DNA from 2 places in the Streptomyces sp. NPDC059355 genome. Region 1 is predicted to be linked to the other one. Evidence: riboswitches for the same ligand, from Rfam matches in the RefSeq annotation. Region 1 holds a riboswitch; the other holds the start of a gene.

Region 1 (5,660 bases):
GACATCGAGCGGCTCACCGACCGGTTCGGACTGGGGTACGAGACGGTCTGCCACCGCCTCAGCACCCTCCAGCGGCCCAGGCTGCGCGGGGTCCCGTTCTCCTTCGTGCGCGTGGACCGGGCCGGGAACATGTCCAAGCGGCAGTCCGCGACCGGGTTCCACTTCTCCCGAGCGGGCGGCACCTGCCCGCTGTGGAACATCTACGAGGCCTTCGCGGCACCCGGCCGCATCCACGTCCAGGTCGCCGCCATGCCCGACGGGCAGCGCTACCTGTGGACCGCCCGCGCCGTCACCCGCCACCGCGCCGGCTGGGGGGAACCGGGCAAGACCTTCGCGATCGGGCTGGGCTGCGAGATCCGGCACGCCTCGCGGCTCGTCTACTCCGACGGCCTCGACCTGGACAACACCTCGGCCGACACGCCCATCGGCATGGGCTGCCGGCTGTGCGAGCGCCTGGACTGTCCGCAGCGCGCGGTGCCGCCGCTGGGGCGTCCGCTCGCCGTCGACGAGAACAGCAGCACCTTCGTCCCGTACCAGGTCGCCGACCGCGCGCAGTGACGCCCGCACCCTCCTCACCCGCCGGTCTTCCAGGCCCGGGTCGGACGCAGGCCGTGCGTCCGACCCGGAACCCCCGCGTCAGGAGTCGTCGCCCGTGAGCTCCGCGCGCACCTCGCGCGCGGCCGCGACGAGGTTCTCCAGGGAGGCGCGGGTCTCGGGCCAGCCGCGGGTCTTCAGCCCGCAGTCGGGGTTGACCCACAGCCGTTCGGCGGGGATCGCCGCGAGCCCCTCGCGGAGCAGGGCCGCCGCTTCCCGGTGCTCGGGACGCGCGGGGAGTGGATGTCCCAGACGCCGGGCCCGGCCTCACGGGGGTAGCCGTGGCGCGCCAGTTCGCCGGCGACCTGCATGTGGGAGCGGGCCGCCTCCAGGCTGATGACGTCGGCGTCGAGCTCGTCGATGGCCTCGACGATGTCGCCGAACTCCGCGTAGCACATGTGCGTGTGGATCTGGGTGTCCGGCCGTACACCGCTGGTGGTGAGCCGGAAGGACTCGGTGGCCCAGGCGAGGTACTCCGCGTGGTCCGCCGCGCGCAGCGGCAGGGTCTCGCGCAGGGCGGGTTCGTCGACCTGGATGACCGGGGTACCGCCGGCCTCGAGGTCGTCGACCTCGTCGCGCAGGGCGAGGGCCACCTGGCGGGCGGTGTCCCCGAGGGGCTGGTCGTCCCGTACGAAGGACCAGGCGAGCATGGTGACCGGGCCGGTCAGCATCCCCTTGACCGGCTTGGCCGTCTGCGACCGGGCGTACGTGGTCCAGCGCACGGTCATCGGCTCCGGGCGGGAGACGTCCCCGGCCAGGACCGGGGGCCGGACGTAGCGGGTGCCGTAGGACTGCACCCAGCCGTGCCGGGTGGCGAGGTAGCCGGTGAGCCGCTCGGCGAAGTACTGCACCATGTCGTTGCGTTCGGGCTCGCCGTGCACCAGGACGTCGATCCCGGTCTTCTCCTGGAAGGAGAGCACCTCACGGATCTCGTCCTTGATCCGCTCCTCGTAGCCGGCGGTGTCGATGCGGCCGGCCCGCAGGTCGGCGCGGGCGGTGCGCAGCTCGTTCGTCTGGGGGAAGGAGCCGATGGTCGTCGTCGGCAGCAGGGGCAGCCCGAGGAGGGCGCGCTGGGCCGCGGTCCGCTGCGCGTAGGGCTGCGAGCGCCGTCCGTCGGCGTCGGTGATCGCGGCGGTACGGGCGCGCACGGCGGGGTCGTGGGTGATGGCGGAGCCGGCGCGGGAGGCCAGGTCGGCGCGGTTGGCGGCGAGTTCGGCCGCGATGGCGCCGGTACCCCGGGCGAGCCCGCGGGCCAGGGTGGCGATCTCGGTGGTCTTCTGGCGGGCGAAGGCGAGCCAGCGCCGGACCTGCGGATCGATGTCGCGCTCGGCGGTCGCGTCGAGCGGGACGTGCAGGAGCGAGCAGGACGCGGCGACGTCCACCCGGTCGGCGAGGCCCAGGAGGGTGCCGAGGGTGGTCAGGGACTTCTGGTGGTCGTTGATCCAGATGTTGCGGCCGTCGACCACGCCGGCGACGAGCCGCTTGCCGGGCAGCCCGCCGACCGCGGCGAGGTCGGCGAGGTTCGCGGCGCCGCCGCCCGTGAAGTCGAGGGCGAGGCCTTCGACAGGGGCCGCGGCCAGCACCTGGAGGGCGTCGCCGAGCCGGTCGAAGTACGAGGCGACGAGCACCTTGGGCCGCTCGGTCAGCGCGCCGAGCTCGCGGTAGGCGCGGGCGGCGGCGTTCAGGTCGGCCGGGGTGCGGTCCTGGACCAGGGCGGGCTCGTCCAGCTGTACCCACTCGGCGCCGGCGGCCCGCAGGTCGGCGAGGACCTGGGCGTAGACGGGCAGCAGCCGGTCGAGCAGGGTCAGCGGCTGGAAGTCGGCGGCCACGCCCGGGGCGGGCTTGGCCAGCAGCAGGTAGGTGACGGGGCCGACCAGGACCGGGCGGGCCGTGTGCCCGAGCCCGAGGGCCTGCTCCAGCTCGGCGACCTGCCGGGTGGAATCGGCGGTGAAGACGGTGTCCGGGCCGAGCTCGGGGACCAGGTAGTGGTAGTTCGTGTCGAACCACTTGGTCATCTCGAGCGGGGCGACGTCCTGGGTGCCGCGGGCCATCGCGAAGTAGCCGTCGAGGGTGTCGGCGGCGAGCGCCGCGCGGTGGCGCTCGGGGACGGCGCCGACCATGATGCTGGTGTCCAGGACGTGGTCGTAGTACGAGAAGTCACCGGTCGGAACCTCGGTGATGCCGGCGTCGGCCAGCTGCTGCCAGTTCGAACGACGCAGGTCGGCCGCGGTCTCCCGGAGGGCGTCGGCGGTGACGCGGCCCTTCCAGTAGCCCTCGACGGCCTTCTTCAGTTCGCGGCCCTGTCCCTGGCGGGGGTAGCCGTACACGGTGGCTCGTGCTGCCGCGGCTGCGGGCTTCGCTGTCACGGAACTCTCCTTCGCGAGATGTGTCCTGAACACCCCGGTGAGGGATGCGGACGCGAAGGGACGACAGAACGTGCGGACCACGTCGCGGGGGAACACCGCACGTGCCGCTCGCTGTGTACGCCGACCCGCCCACGAGGTCACCGGGATGTCCGCACGGGAATCGTCCGCATGCGGGCAACGGGCAGGTCTTCGGACTCGCGGGCACGCCTGCCGGTCTCCCGGCGGGCACCTACTGGCCGTCGCTTCCCAGGACCGTTGTCCGGTCCCAGTGCGTATGACGGCGGTCGTTCCCGCTCACCGCTGCGGGGCAGTCCCGGATTCCCACCGGGTTCCCTCTTACGACGCATCCCGTCTGGCGGACGGGGCGAACCAGCTGCACCGGCCACCCTAGGACGCACGGTCGCCCACCGGCGAGCCGCGTCCGTCATTCGGACCGAAGAGTGAGACGCCGTGCCGGTGGGGCACGGGTCGTCAGCCGTCGCCCGGTACGGGTCAGGGCGCGGTCCGGGCCTGTTCCCACACGGCCAGGAAGGCCAGCCTCAAGCAGCCGGCCAGCGCCGGGTGTTCGATGTACAGGGCGGTGGTGGCGCGGGTGCCGGCCACCGGGTCGGGCATGTCGCACAGCACCAGCGAGGCATCGGCGACGACGAGTTTGAGCGGGAGGCTCGGGGCGAAGCGGGACTCCTCGCCCGCCGCGGCGAACCGCTTCACGTTCTCCAGTACTTCCGCGTCACCGAGCGCGTCGTGGGTGTAGACGGCGCGGGCCGCGCCGCCGGCCCGGCGCAGCCGGCGGACTGCCTTGATGCCCTCGTTGTTGGCCGGGGGAGCGACGAACGGCGGTTTGCAGAAGCTGAGGAGCTCACGGGAAGCCTGCTCCTGGATGCTGTCGAACCGCTCGGCTATCGCCCGGGGATCGCGCAGCACCTCGATGTAGTCGAGAGGATCGGTGTGCGTCCGCCCGTCGCTCCAGAGCGGGAGCAGCGCCGTGGCGAGGGCGGCCGACGTCGCGCTCAGCCGCTCCAGGGATTCCCGCTGGAGGGCCATCAGCCGGGCGAGCGCCAGTTCGGGAGCCACCGCGGAGAAGGCCGCGACCCGTCCGGGGCGCAGAACGGCGAGGCGCCGCCGCACGAGGGCGTCGAGTACGTCGTAGACGCGCTGGCGGGGGACGTTCGCGGCGCGGGCCGCCTCGGCGGCGGTGTACGACTCCCGCCGGACCAGGGCCAGATAGACCCGGGCCTCGTACCGGGAGAGTCCCAGGGACACCAGGTCGTCGACCGCGCCGTCGTCCAACTCCATGGCAGGAAACGGTATACGCGAACATCACCGACCGAAAGCAAGCCTTTGCATTCGCCGGGTAGTCCCTTGGCGCGCCACTTCAATACCTTCAGCGTTGGCCACCACTGCACGTGGTGACAGTCCGCACCGTTGAACGCGTGCCACTCGCAACCCCACGTCGCCCCTCCGCTCCGGCCTGCCCTGACATGGGCTTATGTCATGGACCTGCCATGTCTGGAGGAATCCCCCGACGTGGTGAACCAACCCCCCATGGAGGGCAGTTCATTGCGCAACGCCCTGTTCCGGAGCGCCGCCCGCACCGGCCGCCGCGGCACGACCGCCTTACTCTCGGCGGTGGCTCTGATGTCCGGCGGCATGCTCGCCTTCGCCGCACCGTCCGTCGCCTCGGCCGGACCCGGCGCGGCGGCCGCCTCCGCCTCCGCCTCCGCCGCCGTGCACGCCGAGCGGCTGTGCTCGCAGCCCGCCCGGGCCGGCTGGATGGCCTGCCACGCGCTGGCCCGTACCGACGTACAGCAGCACCTCGGCCTGGCTCCCGGCCTTCTGCCGTCGGGCTACGGCCCCACCGACCTGCAGGGCGCGTACGCCCTGTCGGCTTCCGCCGGCGCCGGCGCGACGGTCGCCATCATCGACGCCTACGACGACCCGAAGGCCGAGTCCGACCTGGCGGCCTACCGCTCCCAGTACGGCCTGCCGGCCTGCACCACCGCCAACGGCTGCTTCCGCAAGGCCGACCAGAACGGCGGCACCGCCTACCCGACGGCCGACGCCGGCTGGGCCGGCGAGATCTCCCTCGACGTGGACATGGTCAGCGCCGTCTGCCCGCAGTGCCACATCCTGCTCGTCGAGGCGAACCAGCCCTCCATGGAGGACCTCGGCGCCGCCGTGAACCGTGCCGTGGCCATGGGCGCCAAGTACGTGTCCAACAGCTACGGCGGCGGCGAGGACTCCACCGGCCCCGCCTCCGACGCCTCGTACTTCGACCACCCCGGCGTGGCCATCACCGTCAGCTCCGGTGACAGCGGCTACGGAGTCGAGTACCCGGCGGCCTCCCAGTACGTCACCGCGGTCGGCGGCACCTCCCTCAGCCGCGCGAGCGGTACCCCCCGCGGCTGGTCCGAGAGCGTCTGGGGCACCGGTTCCGGTGGTGACGGCGCCGGTTCGGGCTGCTCCGGGTTCACCGCCAAGCCGTCCTGGCAGACCGACGGCGGCTGCGCCGAACGCACCGTCGCCGACGTCTCCGCCGTCGCCGACCCGGCCACCGGCCTCGCGGTCTACGACAGCTACCAGGCCAACGGCTGGAACGTGTACGGCGGCACCAGCGCCTCCGCCCCGATCATCGCCTCCGTCTACGCCCTCGCAGGCACCCCGGCGGCCGGCTCCTACCCGTCCTCCTACCCGTACGCC
Region 2 (5,660 bases), on a different contig from region 1:
GACGCCGGTCAGTACGTAGTGGCCGTCGCCGTCCCGCTCGGCGCGGGTGCGCAGGGCGGCCGCGTCGGAGCCCGCCCCGGGCTCGGTCAGGCAGTAGCTGCCCAGGGTCTCGGCGGCGCAGAGGCCGGGCAGCAGGCGGGCCCGCTGGTCCTGGTCCCCGTACCGGTCGATCATCCAGGCGACCATGTTGTGGATGGAGAGGTAGCCCGCGATGGAGGGGCAGCCCGTGGCCAGCACCTCCAGGACGAGGACGCCGTCGGTGCGGCTGAGGCCGGAGCCGCCGGACTCCTCGCGTACGTAGAGCCCGGCGAGGCCGAGGCCGGCCGCGCGGCGCAGCACGTCGACGGGGAAGTGCTTGTCCCGGTCCCAGGCGAGGGAGTGCGGGGCCAGCTGCTCCTGGGCGAAGTCGAGGGTGACCTCGGCCAGGGCGAGCTGGTCCTTGGTGAGCAGGGTCGTGGTCACGGCGGTCACGCCATCGTCGGGATGGTGAAGCTCGCGCCCTCCTTGACCCCTGAGGGCCAGCGCGAGGTGACGGTCTTGGTGCGGGTGTAGAAGCGGACGGCGTCCGGGCCGTGCTGGCCCAGATCGCCGAACCCGGACTTCTTCCAGCCGCCGAAGGTGTGGTAGGCGACGGGGACCGGGATGGGGACGTTGACCCCGACCATGCCGGTGTTGACGCGTCGGGTGAAGTCGCGGGCGGTGTCCCCGTCGCGGGTGAAGATGGCCACGCCGTTGCCGTACGGGTGCTCGCTGGGCAGCCGCAGGGCCTCCTCGTAGTCGGCGGCCCGTACGACGCACAGCACCGGGCCGAAGATCTCCTCACGGTAGATCCGCATCTGCGGGGTCACCCGGTCGAAGAGGGAGGCTCCGGCGAAGAACCCGTTCTCGTGCCCGGGGAGTGTGAACCCGCGTCCGTCCACGAGGAGTTCGGCGCCCTCGGTGGCGCCGATGCCGACGTAGCGGTTGACCCGGTCGAGGGCGTCCCGGCTGACCAGGGGACCGAAGTCGGCGTCCGGGTCGTCGGAGGCGCCGATGCGCAGGGCGGCGATGCGCTCCTTCAACTTGGCCACCAGCGCGTCCGCGGTCTCCTCCCCCACGGGGACGGCGACGGAGATCGCCATGCAGCGCTCGCCGGCCGAGCCGTAGCCGGCGCCGATGAGGGCGTCCGCGGCCTGGTCGAGGTCGGCGTCCGGCATCACGATCATGTGGTTCTTGGCGCCTCCGAAGCACTGGGCACGCTTGCCGTGGGCGGCGGCGGTGGCGTAGATGTGCGCGGCGATCGGGGTGGAGCCCACGAAGCCGAGGGCCTGGACGCGGGGGTCCTCCAGGAGGGTGTCGACGGCCTCCTTGCCGCCGTTGACCACGTTGAGCACGCCCGGGGGCAGGCCGGCCTCCAGGAACAGCTCGGCGAGGCGCAGCGGTACGGACGGATCCCGCTCGGAGGGCTTGAGGACGAAGGCGTTTCCGCAGGCAAGGGCGGGCGCGGCCTTCCACAGCGGGATCATCGCGGGGAAGTTGAAGGGGGTGATCCCGGCGACGACGCCGAGCGGGGAGCGCAGGGAGTGCACGTCGATGCCGGTGCCGGCGTTGTCGGTGAAGTCGCCCTTGAGGAGGTGCGGGATACCGGCGGCGAACTCGACCACCTCCAGGCCGCGTTGGAGATCGCCGTGGGCGTCGGCGACGGTCTTGCCGTGCTCGGCGGACAGCAGCCGGGCCAGTGCCTCGCGTTCGCCTTCGACGAGCTGGAGGAAGCGCAGCATGACACGGGCGCGTCGCTGCGGGTTCCACTGGCCCCATTCCGCCTGCGCCTCCTCGGCGTTGGCGATGGCCGCCTCGGTGTCGGCGCGTCCGGCCAGCGGGACCCTGGCCTGGACGGCTCCTGTGTTGGGGTCGTACACGTCGGCGTGGAGACCGGAGGTCCCGGTGGTGTGCTTTCCGCCGATGAAGTGGGTGAGTTCACGGACCATGGGAAGCCTGCTCTCGTCAGGTGAGATCCGAGGAGGGCGCGGCAGGCCCGCGCGGCGGCACCGGTCGTGGTGCGCGCCGCCGTCGGGCAGCCGCGGGACAGCGAAGGCGGCAGGCGCGCGGCGGATTGCGGATTGCGGATTGCGGGTGCCGACGCGGCTGCGGACGCGGAGGGGGATGCGCTTGCGGGAAGCGGGTGCAGGCGCGGGTGCGGATGCCTTCGGTGAGCTACGAACGCGCGGTCAGGGCCGCGTGCTTCGCGAACTCCGCCGGATCACCAGGGCCGTGGTCACGTACCGGTGCCATGCGTGTCTTCTCCATCCTCGTGGACAACACGGAACACCCCACGGCCGGTATCCTGACTCCCGGATCATCGCGCGCCGCCCGGCCTTCCCGACGGATCTCTCCGTCAGTGGCCTGACCTGCTGGACAGCACGCTTCCCGGTCACAGTGGCGGGACCGCGCCGGATTCACACCGGCTTCCCTGCACCGCGGGCTTGGTCACGAACATATAGTTGGACGTCCTAGTAAGTCCACCCCCCTCCACCGGAAGTCCAGCCGGCTCCACCGCGTCGGGTGAACGCGCGCCGGATCACGCCCTTGCGGCGGGGGCCGCCTCCGCGTTGCCCCGGGGCCCCTGGGACCTGATCATCAGGGCGGCGACCAGGGCCGCGAGCAGTACGCTGCCGGCCGCCCACCAGAAGTTCGCCGTCTCGGCGCGCAGCAGCTCCTTCTCGATCATGCTGGGCAGCACGGACCCTGCGCGCAGGCGGTCCACGTGGACGGAGATCACGGTGTCGAGCAGTGCCGCGCCGATCGCCAGGCCCAGTTCCCGGGCCGTGAGGACGGCTGCCGCGGCGCCACCGGAGCGCTCCGCGGCGACCGCGCCGGTCACGGTGGCGAGGATCGGCACGAAGGCCATGCCGATCCCGAGGCCGATGAGCAGCAGGGCGGGCAGCACCCCGATCGCGTACGAGCTGTCGAAGCCGAGGCGGGTCAGCAGGAACAGCCCGACGGCGGTGAGCACCAGGCCCCCCAGGATCGGGACGCGGGGCGCGACGCTGGGCAGCAGCCGGGCGGAGACCTGCGTGGAGCCGATCACGATCGCGGCGACCATCGGGAGGAAGGCCGCTCCGGCCATGACCGGGTCGTAGCGCAGGACGGTCGCGAGGTAGTAGCCGACGACCGGGTACAGGGCGGCGATGCCGGCGCCGGCCAGGAGCATGCCGAGGAGGCTGCCGGCGCGGTTCGGGTCCTTGAAGACGTACGCGGGGACGAGCGGGTTCGCCGCCGCGGACTGCCACCACAGGAAGCCGGCGAGCAGGATGACTCCGCCCACGAGCAGGACCAGGGTCAGGGGGGCGGCCCAGCCGCTGTTCTGGGCCTCGTTCAGTCCGCAGAGCAGGGCGGCGACCCCGCCGGAGCCGAGCAGTACGCCCGGCGCGTCGAAGTGGCCGCCGGTGCGGCCCGGGCGCTCGTGCACCAGGGTGAGCGTCCCGATCAGGCCGATCACGGCGATGGGGATGCCGCCGAACAGCGACCAGCGCCAGCTCATGGCGGTGAGCAGCCATCCACCCTCGGCCATCCCGAGTGCCGTGCCGGCGGCTGTGATCGCGGCGTAGATCCCGAAGGCCCTGCCGCGTTCCTTCGGGTCGGTGAAGCCGGTGGCCACCAGGGACAGCGCGGACGCCGTGAGCAGCGCGCCGAAGACGCCCTGGAGGACGCGGGCCCAGACGAGCGTGCCGGAGTCCCCGGCCGATCCGCCGAGCGCGGAGGCGGCCGCGCAGCCGAGCAGGCCGACGATCAGTGTCTGTTTGCGTCCCGCCAGGTCCGCGATGTGCCCGCCGATCAGCAGCACCGCGCCGAAGGCGATGAAATAGACGTTCGCCAGCGTTCGCAGGCCGTCGGTGGGCAGGTTCAGGTCGGCCTGGACGGCCGGAAGCGCGACGCTGAGGTTCGCCGCTTGGAGCAGCGCCATCAGCTGCACCAGGGCGATCACCGCCAGGCCCCACCAGCGCCCGGGGTGCGCGGGCGCGAGGTCGGGGAGGGAGGCCGGGGGCGGCCACGGGCTCGCGGGTGCGCCCGGGGGCGGTCCGAATCCCCGCGCGGGATCGAAGGGCGCGGGAGACGTCGGGGCGTAGGCGGGCGGCAGGGGCGGCGGCTGGGCCGGGGGCTGATCCTGCGGGGCGGGCGCCTCCGTGGAAGCCGTGGCCGGGGCCTGGGGCTCCGGCCGGTGCTGGGCCGGGATCGACGGGGCGAAGTCCAGCAACTCGGCTGCATGGCGCCCCAGTTGCGCCAGTACGGCGCCCGGCAGCCACTCCGCCGCCTGATCCGGCGCCGTACGCTCGGCCACCTCCCGGGGACTCGGACGCCGGGCCGGGTCCTTGTGCAGGCACGCGCGGACGAGGTCGACCAGCACGTCCGGCACCCCGGCCAGGTCCGCCTCCTCCTCGGCGACCCGGAAGAGGTGGGCGTTCAGGCCGGTGTCCGTGGCGCCGAACAGGAGGCGCCCTGTGGCGGCGTAGACAAGGACGGCGCCCAGGCAGAAGACGTCGCTGGCGGGGGTGAGTTCGAGGCCGCGGACCTGCTCCGGCGACATGAAGCCGGGCGAACCGATCAGCATGCCGGTGCGGGTGTGCAGGCTGTGCTGCTCGGCCAGGCTGTCCATGGCCCGGGCGATGCCGAAGTCGATGACGCGGGGGCCGTCGACGGTGACGAGGACGTTGGACGGCTTGAGGTCCCGGTGGATCAGGCCCGCCTCGTGCACGGCCTGGAGGGCGAGGGCGAGGCGGTTGGCGAGGGTGTGGACCGAGTGCTCGGGCAGTGGCCCGAAGTGCTCGGCGACGACGGCGTGCAGGTCGGGGCCGGGGATGTACTGGGTCGCCACCCAGGGGACGGCGGCCTCCGGATCGGCGTCGAGCACGGCCGCGGTGCAACTGCCGCCCACCCGCCGCGCGGCTGCCACTTCGCGGGCGAATCGCCTGCGGAACTCGGGATGGCCGGCGTACTCGGCCTGCACCACTTTCACGGCGACGGTACGACCGCCCTCGGAGCGGCCCAGGTAGACCAGGCCCATCCCGCCGGCGCCCAGTCGGGCGATGAGTCGGTACGGTCCGATGCGGGTCGGGTCTTCGGCGATCAGCTGGTCCACGGGGGCAGGATAGGCCAACCGTCCGCCACCGGCCGGGACATCAGGCGGATCGATGCCCGGGCCGCCGATTCATCGTGCCGAGGGGTTCATCGCGCCGAGGGGTTCATCGCGCCGAGGGGTTCATCGCGCCGAGCCCCCGCGGTCCCGGCCGGAGCCCCGCCCCGGTGTCTCGCCGGGCGGCTCGGGGGCGGGGCGGCGATAATGGGACGCATGAGCACAGGTGCCGGGCGCGGGCGCTACGGCGAGGCGGTGTTCCGGCCCGAGCAGGCAGGCGAGGACGACCGCATCGACCTCGGGGCGCTCACCTACGACGACATGACGCTGGACCGCCTGCGCGCCCTGGGCGCCGGGCCGGGCTGGAACTGCCTGGACGTGGGTGCCGGGACCGGCACCGTCGCCCGGCGGCTGATCGGGGAGGCCGGGGTGACGAGCGTGCTCGCGGTCGACCGCGATGTCCGCTTCCTCGCCGCCCGTCCGCTGCCGGGGCTCGATCTCCTGGAGGCGGACGCCGTCGCGCCGGATTTCGACCCCGGGGGCCGGTTCC

Evidence for each region. A riboswitch is a leader RNA that binds a small molecule or an ion and turns the genes downstream of it on or off. The one in region 1 is predicted to bind cobalamin.
Region 2: it holds a riboswitch for cobalamin, as region 1 does, so the genes downstream of both, ACFXGI_RS05160 (CoA-acylating methylmalonate-semialdehyde dehydrogenase) here and metE (5-methyltetrahydropteroyltriglutamate--homocysteine S-methyltransferase) in region 1, are expected to answer to the same signal.

What each region holds. Positions count from the first base shown of each region.
Region 1 is NZ_JBHYXN010000013.1:2,633-8,292, forward strand. Features, by position in the region: gene ACFXGI_RS14950 (short-chain fatty acyl-CoA regulator family protein) at 1-558, shown strand, start outside; partial or broken gene metE (5-methyltetrahydropteroyltriglutamate--homocysteine S-methyltransferase) at 637-2,960, opposite strand; cobalamin riboswitch at 3,123-3,349, opposite strand; gene ACFXGI_RS14960 (TrmB family transcriptional regulator) at 3,453-4,256, opposite strand; gene ACFXGI_RS14965 (putative Ig domain-containing protein) at 4,611-5,660, shown strand, end outside.
Region 2 is NZ_JBHYXN010000004.1:19,815-25,474, reverse strand. Features, by position in the region: gene ACFXGI_RS05165 (acyl-CoA dehydrogenase family protein) at 1-462, opposite strand, end outside; gene ACFXGI_RS05160 (CoA-acylating methylmalonate-semialdehyde dehydrogenase) at 468-1,967, opposite strand; cobalamin riboswitch at 2,296-2,492, opposite strand; gene ACFXGI_RS05155 (MDR family MFS transporter) at 2,558-5,116, opposite strand; gene ACFXGI_RS05150 (class I SAM-dependent methyltransferase) at 5,327-5,660, shown strand, end outside.